3 regions of the Psychrosphaera ytuae genome follow, and region 1 is predicted to be linked to each of the others. Evidence: predicted binding sites of a transcription regulator. Region 1 holds the regulator's gene; each other region holds the start of a gene.
What was found. Region 1 encodes FNR, which switches genes on or off when oxygen is low (the NO sensors DNR and NnrR bind a similar motif). Its sites were predicted from a motif close to TTGATCTAGATCAA; they were not measured.

Region 1 (4,917 bases):
AAGCGACTTAATATGGACGTACCTGTAAGTGTTGCTATTTATGGCGCGTTTACAGCTAGTTTTTACCAGTTAGTAACAACAGAACTTACCGACCCAAAAGGCGAAGTGTTTTTTGAAAGCATTTCAATGTTTACCTTTTTACTCTTAATCGGAAAGTATTTGGAGTTTAGGGCAAAATCCAAAGCAATACTGTCAAACGTTAATTTGACCTCTACATTACCCATAACGTCAACAATAATAAGCGCAGACAATACGGAAAAACAAAAGTTATTAAAAGACATAAAAGTTGATGATTTGGTGCTGGTTAAAGCAGGTCAACAAATACCCGTAGATGGCGTGATTGTTGAGGGTCAGACGTTAGTTTCAGAATCACTTTTAACTGGTGAATTTGATCCTCAAGTTAAATCCGTTGGCGATCATGTCATGGCCGGAAGCACCAATACTGACGGCCTTATCAAGGTTAAAACGACCGCAATTGGTGCAGAAACAACCCTAGCAAACATAAATAAAATGCAACAGTCATTTGCTGACTTTAAACCCAAATACAGTTTGTTAGCCGACAAAATTGCTCATTGGTTTGTACTGGCACAGTTAGTGATTTCGACCCTGACTTATGTAGGGTGGTACTTTGTTTCTCCTGATGACGCCCTTTGGATCTCTCTCGCCGTGTTGGTAGCCACCTGCCCTTGTGCTTTGAGTCTTGCAACACCGACCGCTTATACATGTGTACTATCTACGTTGAGTAAAAATGGTATTTTGATCAAAGATTCAGAGTCCTTTGACCGCATTAATACCATTAACCGCGTTGGTTTTGACAAAACCGGAACCCTAACTAACGGACAATTCTCGATTGAAAAAGAGCTGTGGTACGAGGAAAACCTCAAAGGACTATCTCTATCAAAAACCGAATTACAGCTGCTAATCGTTCAGTTAGAAAAGCTTAGTGAGCATCCAATCGCCAAGGCGTTTAACCATAAGCATTGGCCACACATCCAATCGACATCGTTACCTATCCAAATCAATAACCCTAAGATAATTGTAGGTAATGGCATTACTGCTGAAATTACCCTACCTTCTGGTGACCTAGTTGATTTGGCTATTGGAAACGCACAGCATTGTAAAACTACGCACACTGGCGCTAATGTTTACGTCTCAATTATAAAAGAACAACAAAGCATACCGATAGCCGAGTTTAATTTGGCTGATCAAGTGAAAAACGGTACGACGACCTTACTGCAATATCTACGTAGCTTAAATCTTAAGTTGGTAATGTTAACCGGTGACAAAAGTGAAAACGTAGCAAAGACTGCAAGCGAACTTAAATTAGATGACGTACACCTTGGTTGTAAGCCGGAACAAAAAGCGGCTTTAGTTCAAAGTTATCAAAATAATGGTGATGCGGTGATGATGTTTGGCGACGGCGTTAATGACGCACCTGTATTTGCTGCTGCGGATGTGAGTGTTGCAATGGGAAGCGGCGCAGACATAAGTAAACAATCAGCAAGTATTATTATTGTTAAAGACCAACTTCATACCGTCAGTAAACTGTTTGAGTACGCACACAAGACAAAACGCATTATTAAACAAAACCTTTTGTGGTCTTTGATATACAATATTTCTATATTGCCAGTGGCGATGCTAGGTTTTGTGCCACCTTACATCGCGGTGATCGGTATGTCGGCTAGTTCGATAATTGTCGTGACCAACTCTTTAAGGCTTTTAAAGTAGGATAAATCAGTGAGTATTATTTATTACTTAATTCCCATCGCCATTGTATTTGTGATCATAGGTGTATACGCGTTTTTTTGGGCTACAAAATCAGAGCAATTTGAAGATCTCGAAAAACAAGGCTTATCCATATTAATGGATGACGATATGCCAAAAAAGGAAACAGCAAAACCAGCCGAAAATAATACCGACAATCAATCTACCAAAAATGGGCGTGTTTAATGCTCATTAGCACAGCGTTTTTTATGGGCTTGTTTGGCCTAGTCCATTGTTTAACTATGTGTGGTTCGCTCTCAATGGCACTTGGCTTCTCAATCCCAAGAGAAAAATCAATTTTGCGCTACACCACATACATTAGTTTTGGGCGTATTAGTGGTTACGCCTTAATTGGCTGCATCGCAAACTACTTTTCACAAGGTATCATTTCTTTAAGCGGTGGAAATGTGTTGTACCTAAATGTTTTCGCTAGTTTGTTGATGTTTGGCATTAGTTTACACATCTGTAACGTTTCGAATGCCGTATTAAACATAGAAAAAATCGGCGTTTGGGTTAACAAGTCATTAGAGCCGATAAAAAAACGTTTATTGCCCATTGATAGTGTATTCAAATGTTTGATGTATGGGCTGTTTTGGGGATTTTTACCGTGTGGTCTGGTCTATACCGCTTTAAGCTTAGCCTTGGTTGCTCCCTCACCATTACACGGGGGTGCCGTCATGTTTATGTTTGGTATCGCTACTCTTCCTGCACTAATTGGTATGACAAGTCTGAATAATAAATTGGCTATTTACATAAAGCAGAAGAAAATTAGAACTGTGTTTGGTATGTTTATCATTCTGATGGCATCATATCAGTTGTATACAACCTGGTTAAAATTACAAGGACTTGAATAATGACTCAATTAAGAAGCAAGAATCAATGTGGTCAGTTTTCTATAAGCTGTTCAAATTGTAATTTAAACCAGCTGTGTTTGCCTTTTTCGTTAAACAATGAAGAGTTAACCCGACTTGATGATTTGATTGAGCGAAAGAAACCCTATCAAAAAAACCAATATCTATTTGAGGCCAAGCAACCTCTACGTGCTCTCTATGCCGTCAGGTCAGGTAGTTTCAAATCCTTTTTAATTGATGAAAACGGTACCGAACAAATTACGGGTTTCCATCTACCGGGAGACATTATCGGTTTTGATGGAATCGCAGATCAAAGTTATAAAACATATTCTCAGGCATTAGAAACCTCAATGGTTTGTGAGATCCCATTTAATACCATTGACAACCTTTCAAGCTCGATGCCGAGCTTACGCCAACAAGTTCAAAGATTAATGAGTAATGAAATATCTGCCGACCAATCTATGTTTATGTTACTTAGTAAGAAAACCGCCGAGCAGCGAATTTGTACATTTTTAGTCTCTTTGTCGAAGCGGTTCGACGAGCGTAACTTGTCAGCAACAATATTTAGATTGACCATGACTCGTGCCGAGATCGGTAACTATTTGGGTCTTACCGTTGAGACAGTGAGCAGAATCATCAGTAAGTTGCAAAAAAAGGAATTGATCAATTTAGATGGTAAATTCGTCGAAATCTTAAACGTCGATGGATTGAAGCAACTCGCTTAGTACCTTGTAGAAAATATTCGATAGTATTGATTTTCTGACAAAAAGATTGATTTAGTTCAATAAAAACTCATTCAAATCCCTTTAGTCTGTTCTACACTAAATGTAGAAAAGGCAAAAAAAAGGGATTGTCATGAATACTTTCAATAAATTACTAGTTGTAGTTGACCCAACTGAAGAAGAGCAAAAAGCGTTATTACGCGCTATCGAACTCGCCAAAAAATCTCCCGTTACCCTCACCTTATTTTTGTCTATTTATGACTTTTCTTATGAAATGACAACAATGTTATCGGCTGATGAACGCGATGCCATGAAACAAGCTGTTATTGGTGATCGTACACTTTGGCTAGAAGAACTTATTGCCCAGCAAGACCTAAAGGCCACCCCGATTGATTACAAAGTCGTTTGGCACAACCGCCCATACGAAAGCATTATAAAAGAAGTCTTATTTAACAAATATGACCTCGTTATCAAAGGTACTCATGCGCACGACACTTTAAAGTCAGTCATCTTCACGCCTACTGATTGGCACCTACTACGTAAATGCCCGGTACCTGTGTTATTAGTCAAAGAACACGCTTGGCCAGAGCACGGCAAAATTTTAGCTGCAGTTTCTGCCGGAACCGATGATTCAGAGCACAAAAACTTAAATACCCAAATCACTCAATATGCCAATTACATGGCAAAACTGCTTCATTCCGAGCCACACTTGGTAAACGCATACCCGCCTACACCAGTGAATATAGCAGTTGAGATCCCAGAGTTTGATCCACAAGAATACAATTCGTCGATGAGACAACATCACACAGAAAGCTTGGCCAAACTCGCCTCAGAAAATGACATTGTTTCGTCGCACTGTCATGTACTTGAAGGGATGCCAGAGGACGTTATACCGCGTCTCGCGCAAGAAATGGACGCCGAATTAATCGTAATCGGTACCGTGGGTCGACAAGGCATTAGCGCCGCTTTGATTGGTAATACAGCCGAACACGTCATTGATAATGTTGAGTGTGACTTATTAGCTGTCAAGCCTGACGACTTTGAGTGCCCTATTAAAATCTAACAAATGTCTCGTTGCTGAATTTGTTGTTTAAATAACATCGCGAGCCGATTATAATGCGCCCCTGATTTTTGAGGGTAGTTATGACAAGTTCAGCAATAGCAAAACAGCAGTATAACTTTAACAAGTTACAAAAGCGCATTCGTCGTCAGGTTGGCCAAGCCATCGCTGACTTTAATATGATTGAAGACGGCGATCGTATTATGGTTTGCCTATCGGGCGGAAAAGATAGTTACACTATGCTCGATATATTAATGAGCCTACAAAAATCTGCTCCTGTGTCCTTCGAACTTGTTGCGGTTAACTTAGATCAAAAACAACCAGGCTTTCCTGATCACATTCTACCGCGCTATCTAGAAGAGTTAGGTGTAGAGCACAAAATTGTGACAGAAGACACCTACTCTATCGTTAAAGAAAAGATCCCAGAGGGCAAAACGACGTGTTCACTTTGTTCGCGTTTACGTCGAGGCATTTTATACCGTACAGCTAAAGAACTTGGCGCAACTAAAATTGCTTTAGG
Region 2 (4,917 bases), 1.3 Mb from region 1:
TTTGTTTCCTGTGATGAAAGAGCGTTTGCGTTCACAATTACAACAAAATATTCAGGTACTGGCTCAATTCTTAGTTGAAGCAGACCAGCACCTGTAATCTCATAACTCTATGTAATAGACGCTAAGGTACTCATTTATCAATAGTACCTTAGCTGCTCGGCCTTCCCAGAAAAGATCCGATACACCAAGAAGGTATAAGCCAAAATACATGGCACAACAAACACGACACCCACCAACAAAAAGCGCAGTGAATCGGCTGAGCTAAGCGATTGATAAATAGTTAATTGACCAGGAACGGCATATGGGAAATAGCTCATTGCTAAGGCCATGAACGACAATAAAAATACCAAGATCGCTATTAAAAACGGTAACCACTCTCCCTGAGCCGGTTCATTATCCGTCTGGCTGTTAGGTAGGCGACGTAATACGACACCGCATAAAACCAATAAAGAAAAGCAGATCAACGGAATCGCGCCTAAAAACAAACCACTTGGAGTACTCAACCAAAGATCTCTAACAAAATCATGCAGAGACAAGTTAGCCAAGCTCACCGCGATGATCCCTGCGCCTAGTACCCAAATCAACGTTTTGGCCCAAGCATACGCACGCAATTGTAAATCATGTTCGGTTTTTAAAATTAGCCAACACGCCCCTATAAACGCATAAGCTGCAGTCACGCCTAAGGCAGATAAAACAGCAAAGCCATGTGCCCAAATAGATGTCTCTAACCCCGTAACGTAAAGGCCCAGCATATAGCCTTGGGCAAGTGTTGTAATAAGCGACCCCGCCTTAAAACACTTATCCCAAATTGCTTTTTGGCCTTGTTTTACTTTGGCTCTAAAATCAAAAGACACCCCTCTCAATATTAAGCCTGCCAGCATAATGGTCGCTGGAATGTACAATGCCTGTAACACCAAGCTATGAGCAGTAGGAAAGGCAATCAACAGCAATCCAATTGCTAGTACTAGCCAGGTTTCGTTGGCATCCCAATAAGGGCCAATAGACGCAATCATCCGGTCTCGTTGCTCTTGATTATCACTCGGTAATAACACACCAACACCCAGATCATAACCATCCAAAATTGCGTACAACAATACCGACAACCCCAACAAGCCTATGTAGATGGTCGCGAGTTGTGATTCGGACAAAAATTCGAACGTCATTATTTTCTCCCAATTTATTAGCGCTTAAGCATTCGCGACGCGTTGTTTGTATTTACGGGCTTGCTCTCGTTCTTCTTGACTGATTTCTTCAATCTCGACAGAGCGACGGCACATCAAAAATAACGTTTTGATGTAAGCAACTAACAATACGGAATAAAGTGCCGCATATATCACAAATGAAAACCCAACATGCTCAGGAGGTAATTGGGTTACGGCATCTGAAGTTTTTAACACACCTGATACTAAATACGGCTGACGGCCTACTTCCGTCACATACCAACCAGCAAGGGTTGCTATCCAGCCGCTAAACGTCATCCAGACCAACCCTTTTTTAAGGTAATCAGGTAGCTCTTTACGAGTTATTATCTGAGCGCTCGACCACCATGCGACCAATAACATCAATATTCCCAGGCCAACCATAACTCTAAAGCTATAAAAAACCGGAGCAACGGGCGGATGTTCGCCAACAAATTCATTTAGCCCTTTGATCTCGCCGTCCAAGTCATGAGTCAGAATGAAGCTCGCGCCTTTAGGAATACCAATTTCGAAATGGTTAGTGCGATTAACTTCATCTGGGATAGCAAATAACAACAACGGAGCGCCCTGCTCAGTCTCCCAAACACCTTCCATTGCTGCGATTTTTTGAGGTTGATGCTTGAGAGTATTTAAGCCGTGTAAATCACCGACAAATATTTGAATTGGGATTAAAACGGCCGCCGCAAATACCGCTGTTTTTAGGGCTAGCTGCGGGGCTAATTTGTCGTCGCCTTTTAACATCCGATACGCAGATAAGCCCGCAATCAAAAAGCTCGCAGTCAGGCCTGAAGCCAACAACATATGACCGAGTCGATATGGGAATGATGGGTTAAAAATGATCGCACTCCAGTCCTTGGCATACACTACACCATCAATGATTTCGTGACCTTGTGGGGTCTGCATCCAGCTATTGAGAGACAATATCCAAAACGCTGAAATTGTCGTCCCCACAGCGACAATAAGTGCTGACAATGTATGCAACCAAGACGGCACGCGGTTAATGCCAAACAACATGATACCTAAAAAGGTGGCCTCCAAGAAAAATGCAGTAAGAACTTCGTATCCCAGTAGCGGGCCAGCAACGTTACCGACCTTTTCCATAAAGCCTGGCCAATTAGTCCCAAACTGAAACGACATGGTGACGCCACTGACTACACCGAGGGCAAAAGTCAATGCAAATACCCGAACCCAAAAACGATAAATCCGCATCCAAACAGGATGGCCACTCAAGTCATGGCGCAACTTAAAGTAAAACAAAAACCAGCCCAACGCGATGGTGATGGTCGGAAACAAAATATGGAAGCTGATATTGAGCGCAAACTGCAAGCGCGACAGCAAAAAGACGTCCATCTTAACTCCTTAGTGTTTAGTTAAGTTGCGGATTTTATGAGAATACTATTTATCGTTAGCGACTGATTTACCTGGCATCATTTTGTCTTTAAGTTCTAAAACTTTTCCTACTCCAGAGCCTAATCGCATTAATGTATTGAGTTTGTCAGGACCTAGGTGCTGTAACTCTTGTGACCAAGTGGTGACGTTTTCTAACAAATCGTGGATTTCAGTAAGCGTCTTTTGAGCTGCTACTTCTTGCTGGTTATCCGGTTGATCTAACAATAAGTCACGTAACAAACTCATGGTAGGGTCAATTTCACGCTTGCGTCGTTCTTCAAAGACTCGGTTTGCCAACTGCCAAATATCACCTGCGGGCACAAAAAACTCTTTGCGCTCACCCGGAACCGTGTGCAGTTTAACGAGTCGCCATGACTGTAACTCTTTTAACCCCATGCTGACATTTCCACGCGATATATTAAGGGCGTCTGCGATCTCTTGAGCCGACAATGGCTCATCGTGCAACACTATCAACGCCAACATTTGCCCTACAGTTCGATTGAACCCCCAACGCGATCCCATTTCGCCAAAATGCATAACGGCTGAAGTAACCATTGAAGACATTTGCATACTACACCTCAAAACATTTTAAACTTTCAGTATTTTCTGAAAGTTTAGATCTCATTTTGATTCAGATCAATCCTTTTTGTCTTTGTCATTTATTTTTCATATTGTGGTTACACACTTACGTTATTAACTCTCTTGTTAAACCGAGCCAGAACTTGAGGACTTAAGTTTGGAAATAAAAACTAAGATGTAAGAAATCAGGAACAATTACTAAGAACAATTACTAAGAACAATTACTAAGAACAATTACTAAGAACAATTACTAAGAACAAGCTCTAGGAACAAAAGTGACCACAAAAAATCCAACAACGACACTACTCGCTATCTTAGTGCCAATAACAGTATTGATGTTCAGCTCTTATGCTCAAGCCTTAAAGTCAAAATCAAAGTCAAATCCAGAGCGCATCGTTAACTTGATTCATTCAATGCCAAACAGTGAACTCAAAGAACAATTACTGGCATGTAAAAATAAGCCTTTGTCTCCACACCCTTTTTCGATAGGGCATAGAGGCGCGCCGTTGTTTTTGCCAGAACACACCCAACAAAGTTATGAGGCGGGCTTTAGAATGGGTGCGGCAACACTAGAATGTGATGTGACGTTTACTAAAGATAAACAGCTCGTGTGTCGGCATTCACAGTGTGACTTACACACGACGACCAACATATTACAAACACCACTTGCCAAGTCTTGTCGGCAGTCATTTAGCGCCGCAACTGAGCTAAATGATGCAAATGCTCAATGCTGCACAACTGATATTACTCTCGATGAGTTTTTGTCGTTACAAGGGCGTATGGACAAGGTTAACCTTAGAGCCAAAAGCATTAGTGAATACTTAATAGATTCACCTCAAGGTAAAGTGTTGAGCCACCAGCAGAGTATTGAGTTGTTCAAAAATCTAGGTGTAATGATGACACCTGAGCTTAAACAAGCGATACACAAACCAGCTTGGTTTTCGCAGTCTGCTTATGCAAAACAAATGATTGAAGAGTATTTAAAAGCCAACGTGCCATTATCTGATATATGGCCACAATCTTTCCACCTAGAAGACGTGCAATTTTGGTTGCACGAATACCCACAAATTCGTCAACAAATCATTTATTTAGACGGTCGTTATGAGCAAACTAATTTTGATCATAACGACCCTACCACTTGGTCTCCAAGTATGACGTCATTAAAAGAAATGGGGCTGAGTATCATTGCACCACCCATTTGGATGTTGCTCTCTCAAGAACAAACGCCCAAAGGCATTAAAATAGTCCCATCAGAATATGCTAAACAAGCCAAAGCCGCTGGTTTATCTATTATAACTTGGTCACTTGAACGCTCTGGCCCACTCTCTAAAGGTGGTGGTTGGTATTACAAATCTATCAATCCAGCTCTCAAGTATGACGGCCAAGTGTTTGATATTTTGGAAGTCCTAGCTAAAGATATAGGTGTCAAAGCGGTGTTTAGTGATTGGCCCGCCACCACAACCTATTACGCTAATTGCAGATTGAATTAAAAAACCAATTTGAGTCGCTTTGTCGTTACTATCAATTTGGCATAATTTAGAGTGAACCGTTATTTTCAGGCCTTCAGCTGTTTCGTTAACATACCGCCCCTTTTTTTGAAGAGTCATTCATTAGACCTTGTTTAGGAGCTTTAAATGAAACTGCGTTTACGCCAAACGAATTCTCGTAACAACTCTACTTTTTTGATCAGTGCAGCCGTCACAGCCGCACTTGGCATTTCTCATAACGCAATTGCAGCGGAAACTGAACA
Region 3 (4,917 bases), 1.6 Mb from region 1:
CGCTTGCCATTGTAAGTTGGACTCCAAACCATAGTTACTGCCACTTGGCGCGTTAGAAATATAACCAACAAAGATCGGCTGCTCGTTGCTATTCACCACCTCTTTGTCATTAGTAAACCACTGCTTTACCTGCATATCATGACGGCTTGAATAGAATAAAACTGAGCTCGCTTTAAGGCCTTGTTTACGATTGTAATAACGTGTGCCCAATTCGATGTTATTTAAAATTTCTGGCTCAAAACTGCCACTGTTTAATAAATCTTGATTAAAACGCTCAAGCCCCGGCTCACCGACCCGAGCAAGTGCTTCACCATTTACCCCGCCTGATTTAAAGCCTCGGCTCAAACGTACATAATGCACAGTCGACTTAGAAGCCTGCTTAGTTGCCGTTAAATGGCCACCAATCATTGTTTCTGACGTGTCATTGCTAACAGCATTACTGTCCGTGTATTCACCTTTATTGTTTTCGATACGAACACCAGCCGACAACGTTATGTCTTTTGCCAAGGTATAACGATGCTCACCGTACAACGCGATGTTGTCTTGCTCATATTGGCTGGCAAAGTCTTCTGACAACCAAGTATATTGACGTGTTAGATCGACATCACGCTGTTGTATATACAGGCCGCCTACCCATTGGTTTTGTTTGTCACTTACTCGGATGTCAAACTGGTCTGCAGAGCGGTCTCTCAAATAGTAATCCGTAGAGGAATATTCGTCTGGATGAATTCCAACATATGCCCAGTCTTCGTCGTATCCGTACTCCATATCTGAATTTGATACGCTCGTTGCCACACCTATATTTACCGATTCATAGCCGGTGAACTTTGCATTTAAACCAAATGCCGTAGTTTTTTGTGTATCACGGCCTGGCTCATCGGATAGCGTTGTACGGTTTTGATCAAGAGAAAACGCATCGTAGCCATTATCTATATCAAAATGGTGTAAAACCAACTGTAAATCTAAATCTTTAGTAGCAGCAATATCGACGAGTGCACGCATCGACAATTCGTCAATATTATTGGTGTCATCACGATTTAAGTGAGTATTTTCGATGTAACCATCTGCACTTAGCTTACTAATAGCAACACGGGCTGCAGCCTTCTTAGAGATGTTAGTGCCCGCTGCCAAGCCCACATTGAACAGACCGTAATTACCTACTTCAACACGAAGCTTATTGTTGGCGTTTGATGACGGCTGAGTACTAAGGATGTTAACAAAGCCAGCCATTGCATTAGCACCGGCGTTTGTTCCTTGAGGACCTTTGAATACTTCGACCTGCTCTACGTCAAACAAACCTGCAGCAGTACCAATTCCGGAGTAATCGATACCATCAATGCTCATACCTACTGATGGATTAATCGGATCGACAAATTGACTGCGTTCACCAATACCACGAACCTGAATAAAGCGAGCACGAGAAGCACCAGATGCAAAGTTTACGTTACCGAGTTGTTGTAGCACCGATTCTAAATGGCTAGCACCTGATTTTTCTAATGCTTCTGTCGTCAAAACCTGGAGAGAGTTTGCTATTTTGTTAGCGGGGGTTTTGATTAGTTCGCCCTTTACTTCAATAGTTTCGATGTCTGAATTGCTGTTTTTTTCTTTGGCAGCAACAACTGAAAACGGTGTCGCTAAAACGGATAGCGTAGCTAACGCAACGATAGATAGTTTCATTTGAGGATCTCTTGTTATTAAAGTTCACAAAAGATCCGGTCGTAAGCGAGGAGTCTGGATAAATTACAACCATCCCTACGCCGGTACAAGCCGGATCAGGTTCTAAGGGTTCGCATAGCGTCTCAGTGTCTGGTTTTAAAAATTAAAGCCGACACACCCCTTGGTGTTTTAAAAGCAACCTTTCTTACAACGGGTTACTTTCTTTGTACAAATTTTTCGCGGCTATTCTATCCAAAACACAACCCGAAATAAATAATTGATGGATATTGGAAAAAGCCGCCTGTGTAGACAGTAATTATTTCTGTACGACCAGGCCCGCCGGTCGAGTCATACTAACATGTGGAATACCGTCTTCTAGGTACATATCAGAGCAAGTACTAAACCCTAAACTTTGATAAAAGTTTTGGAGGTGCTCTTGGGCAGATATTTTACAAATAGAGTTTGGCCAAAGATCATTGGTTTGTTGCAGCGCAAACTTCATCATTTCATATGCTTTTTTCTGCCCTCGAAAAGCCTCATCAATTACCACGCGTCCAATTGCAGAACATTGCTCATAGACAAGGCCCGGAGCCAATATTCGGCATGTTCCTACTAACTGCTCACCTGCATACCCAAACACATGAAATACGCCTGGTAACACATCTAGACCATCAATGTCTGAATAAACGCAGTTTTGCTCTACCACAAACACATCACTGCGCACTTTTAACATATCGTGGAGTTGGCGTGCCGTTAAAGATGAAAAAGGCTGAATTTGCCACGCGATGGACTCTGATGACATTTACAAATACCTCCAAAGAAAAAAGCTGATTGGTTTTATCTATCGACTATCAAACCACGTTTACCGCAAAAATAATAGAATGGCTTGGTTTTTCAACATCAGAAGAGTATCCTCCGCACCGATAGTCACTGAACTGGGTAATGAACATGCATAGCAATTTCAACATGTCTTTTTTAGCGTCATTCTTTTTTTGTTTGACCCTGTTATTTGCATTAACAACACCTGTTGTCAGTGCTCAAGATGCAAAGGGTAAAGTGCCTGAACTTGAGTGGTCTGACTTAGTGCCTAAGGACTATCAAGTTGAAATTCCAACTTCTATTGAACACATAGGTCAGGCAATGGCCGGCCCACAATCGATAAATGCACCGGTCGTGGAAGAACTCGACGGCAAAACAATTAAGATCCCTGGTTTTGTTGTACCGCTAGAAGGCGACGACGAAGTAGTCACTGAGTTTTTGTTGGTTCCATATTTTGGCGCATGTGTCCATGTACCACCGCCGCCATCTAATCAAATCATTCACGTAACTATGGAAAAAGGCGCACCCGCTTCAGCGTTTTATGACCCAATTTGGATCACAGGTACCATTTCGACTGAGACTTGGAAAGGCGATTTAGCGCAAGTAGGTTACAAGATGAAAGGGTTAGAAGTCGCCCCTTACGACGACTTTTAAATAACGTAAATTAAGTTAGTTACGAGTTTGTCGGATCACTTCATTTTCTAAGTCGACGTAATGTGCCTCAATGGTTCGACAGACTACTCGCATATTGTATGCAGAGATCTTTTCGTTAAAGACTTTGTGTTTACAAAACTCTTGATAAAACTCGTATAACTCAACAGGAGAAGCAGTGATCGCCTTAACGTACTCTTCTTCTCTTGGTTTAAATGTATCGAACTGACCTGCAAGCTCGTCATATACCTTCTTAGAGGTTTGACCGCGTGAGTATTCGCTTTCAACAAGCTGACCAATCAAGGTCGCTAAGTCGGTTCGAATTTTATTTACTTGTGGATGGTCAACTGTCAAAAGCGAGATGACCACGAGTAAAAAAATAAGGAATTTCATTATTACTCCAATTTTGAACTTCCATCGTAAGGCCCTTTAATTCGAGAGCTACAATGTCAAAAACGTTGATTAACTTTGAAATGTTATGAACCAGATCAAAGTTACCGCAACTTATTTAATTAAACTACTACTTAATGACTTATAATCAAAGGTGTAGTTCATTTTTTCTACACCAACACGCACACTACGGAACGAAGTATGAAAGATCGAATTGACGTTAAGAATATCCCTACCGAGGTGAAGGTTCATCGCCCCGCAACCGAGGGCGCACCGCAATACAATATCCGTAGCCGTATTTACGTTCGTGCTGTTAGCGGCTTACACCAATTATTGCGCCGTAGAATGGGGATCTTTTTCTTAGGTTTATTCGCTCTGTTGCCTTGGCTCAAGTGGGGCGATCGACAAGCTATTTTGTTAGATATCGGCAACCAAGAGTTTTTTGTTTTTGGCATGACCTTTTGGCCACAAGATTTACCTTTACTGGCGATAGTTTCTATCATTGCCGCCTTTGTTCTGTTCTTTGTGACCGCAATTTACGGACGTGTCTGGTGTGGTTATATGTGCCCCCAAACCGTGTGGACTTTTATGTTCATTTGGGTAGAAGAAAAAATTGAAGGCTCTGCTAATAAGCGTAAAAAACTCGATTCAATGCCAATGAGCTTTGACAAAGCATGGAAAAAAACCGCCAAACACACAACTTGGTGGATCATTTCGCTGCTGACTTCATTGACTTTCATCGGCTATTTCACTCCGATTGATGCGCTCTTTATCGACTTTTTCACCTTAAATGCTACTACTGCTGTTGTTATTTGGACCCTCTTTTTTGCCGCTGCCACTTATGGAAACGCAGGGTGGATGCGTGAAATCATGTGTTTGCATATTTGCCCTTATGCGCGCTTTCAGTCTTCCATGTTCGACAAAGATACTTACACCGTCACTTACGATACAGCGCGCGGTGAAAAACGCGGACCTCGCCCACGCAAAGCTGATCCAAAGGAACTGGGCTTAGGTGATTGTATCGACTGTAACTTATGTGTTCAGGTTTGCCCGACGGGTATTGATATACGCAATGGCTTGCAATACGAGTGCATCAATTGCGGTGCCTGTATTGATGCATGTGATGAAACTATGGAAAAAATGAATTATCCGAAGGGTCTAATCAGCTATACCACTGAACACAGCTTAGAAGGCAAACCGACTCACACTTGGCGACCAAAAATGCTCGGCTATTTAGGCGTCACGATATTGATGTGTGCGGCCTTTGCATGGCAATTAACCGCTCGAGTTCCATTAGAATTTAGTATTGAGCGAGATCGCAATGTTTTGTACCGCACGACATCTGAAGGTCTAATCGAAAACACTTACACCTTACAAATCGTCAACAAAAGTCAAACAGAT

Region 2: J1N51_RS07720 (GbsR/MarR family transcriptional regulator) is a predicted target of FNR. The motif match lies at 3,215-3,228, and genes of this name have one in related genera.
Region 3: ccoG (cytochrome c oxidase accessory protein CcoG) is a predicted target of FNR. The motif match lies at 3,605-3,618, and genes of this name have one in related genera.

Annotation. Positions count from the first base shown of each region.
Region 1 is NZ_CP072110.1:411,295-416,211, forward strand. It holds gene J1N51_RS01875 (heavy metal translocating P-type ATPase) at 1-1,728, shown strand, start outside; gene ccoS (cbb3-type cytochrome oxidase assembly protein CcoS) at 1,738-1,950, shown strand; gene J1N51_RS01885 (sulfite exporter TauE/SafE family protein) at 1,950-2,618, shown strand; gene fnr (fumarate/nitrate reduction transcriptional regulator Fnr) at 2,618-3,340, shown strand; gene uspE (universal stress protein UspE) at 3,471-4,400, shown strand; gene ttcA (tRNA 2-thiocytidine(32) synthetase TtcA) at 4,481-4,917, shown strand, end outside.
Region 2 is NZ_CP072110.1:1,743,061-1,747,977, forward strand. It holds gene J1N51_RS07705 (M28 family metallopeptidase) at 1-97, shown strand, start outside; gene J1N51_RS07710 (cytochrome d ubiquinol oxidase subunit II) at 138-1,163, opposite strand; gene J1N51_RS07715 (cytochrome ubiquinol oxidase subunit I) at 1,188-2,549, opposite strand; gene J1N51_RS07720 (GbsR/MarR family transcriptional regulator) at 2,595-3,152, opposite strand; gene J1N51_RS07725 (glycerophosphodiester phosphodiesterase family protein) at 3,443-4,657, shown strand; gene J1N51_RS07730 (TonB-dependent receptor plug domain-containing protein) at 4,802-4,917, shown strand, end outside.
Region 3 is NZ_CP072110.1:2,000,718-2,005,634, forward strand. It holds gene J1N51_RS08985 (TonB-dependent receptor) at 1-1,677, opposite strand, end outside; TPP riboswitch at 1,733-1,848, opposite strand; gene J1N51_RS08990 (GNAT family N-acetyltransferase) at 1,973-2,458, opposite strand; gene J1N51_RS08995 (DUF3299 domain-containing protein) at 2,605-3,129, shown strand; gene J1N51_RS09000 (hypothetical protein) at 3,145-3,519, opposite strand; gene ccoG (cytochrome c oxidase accessory protein CcoG) at 3,718-4,917, shown strand, end outside.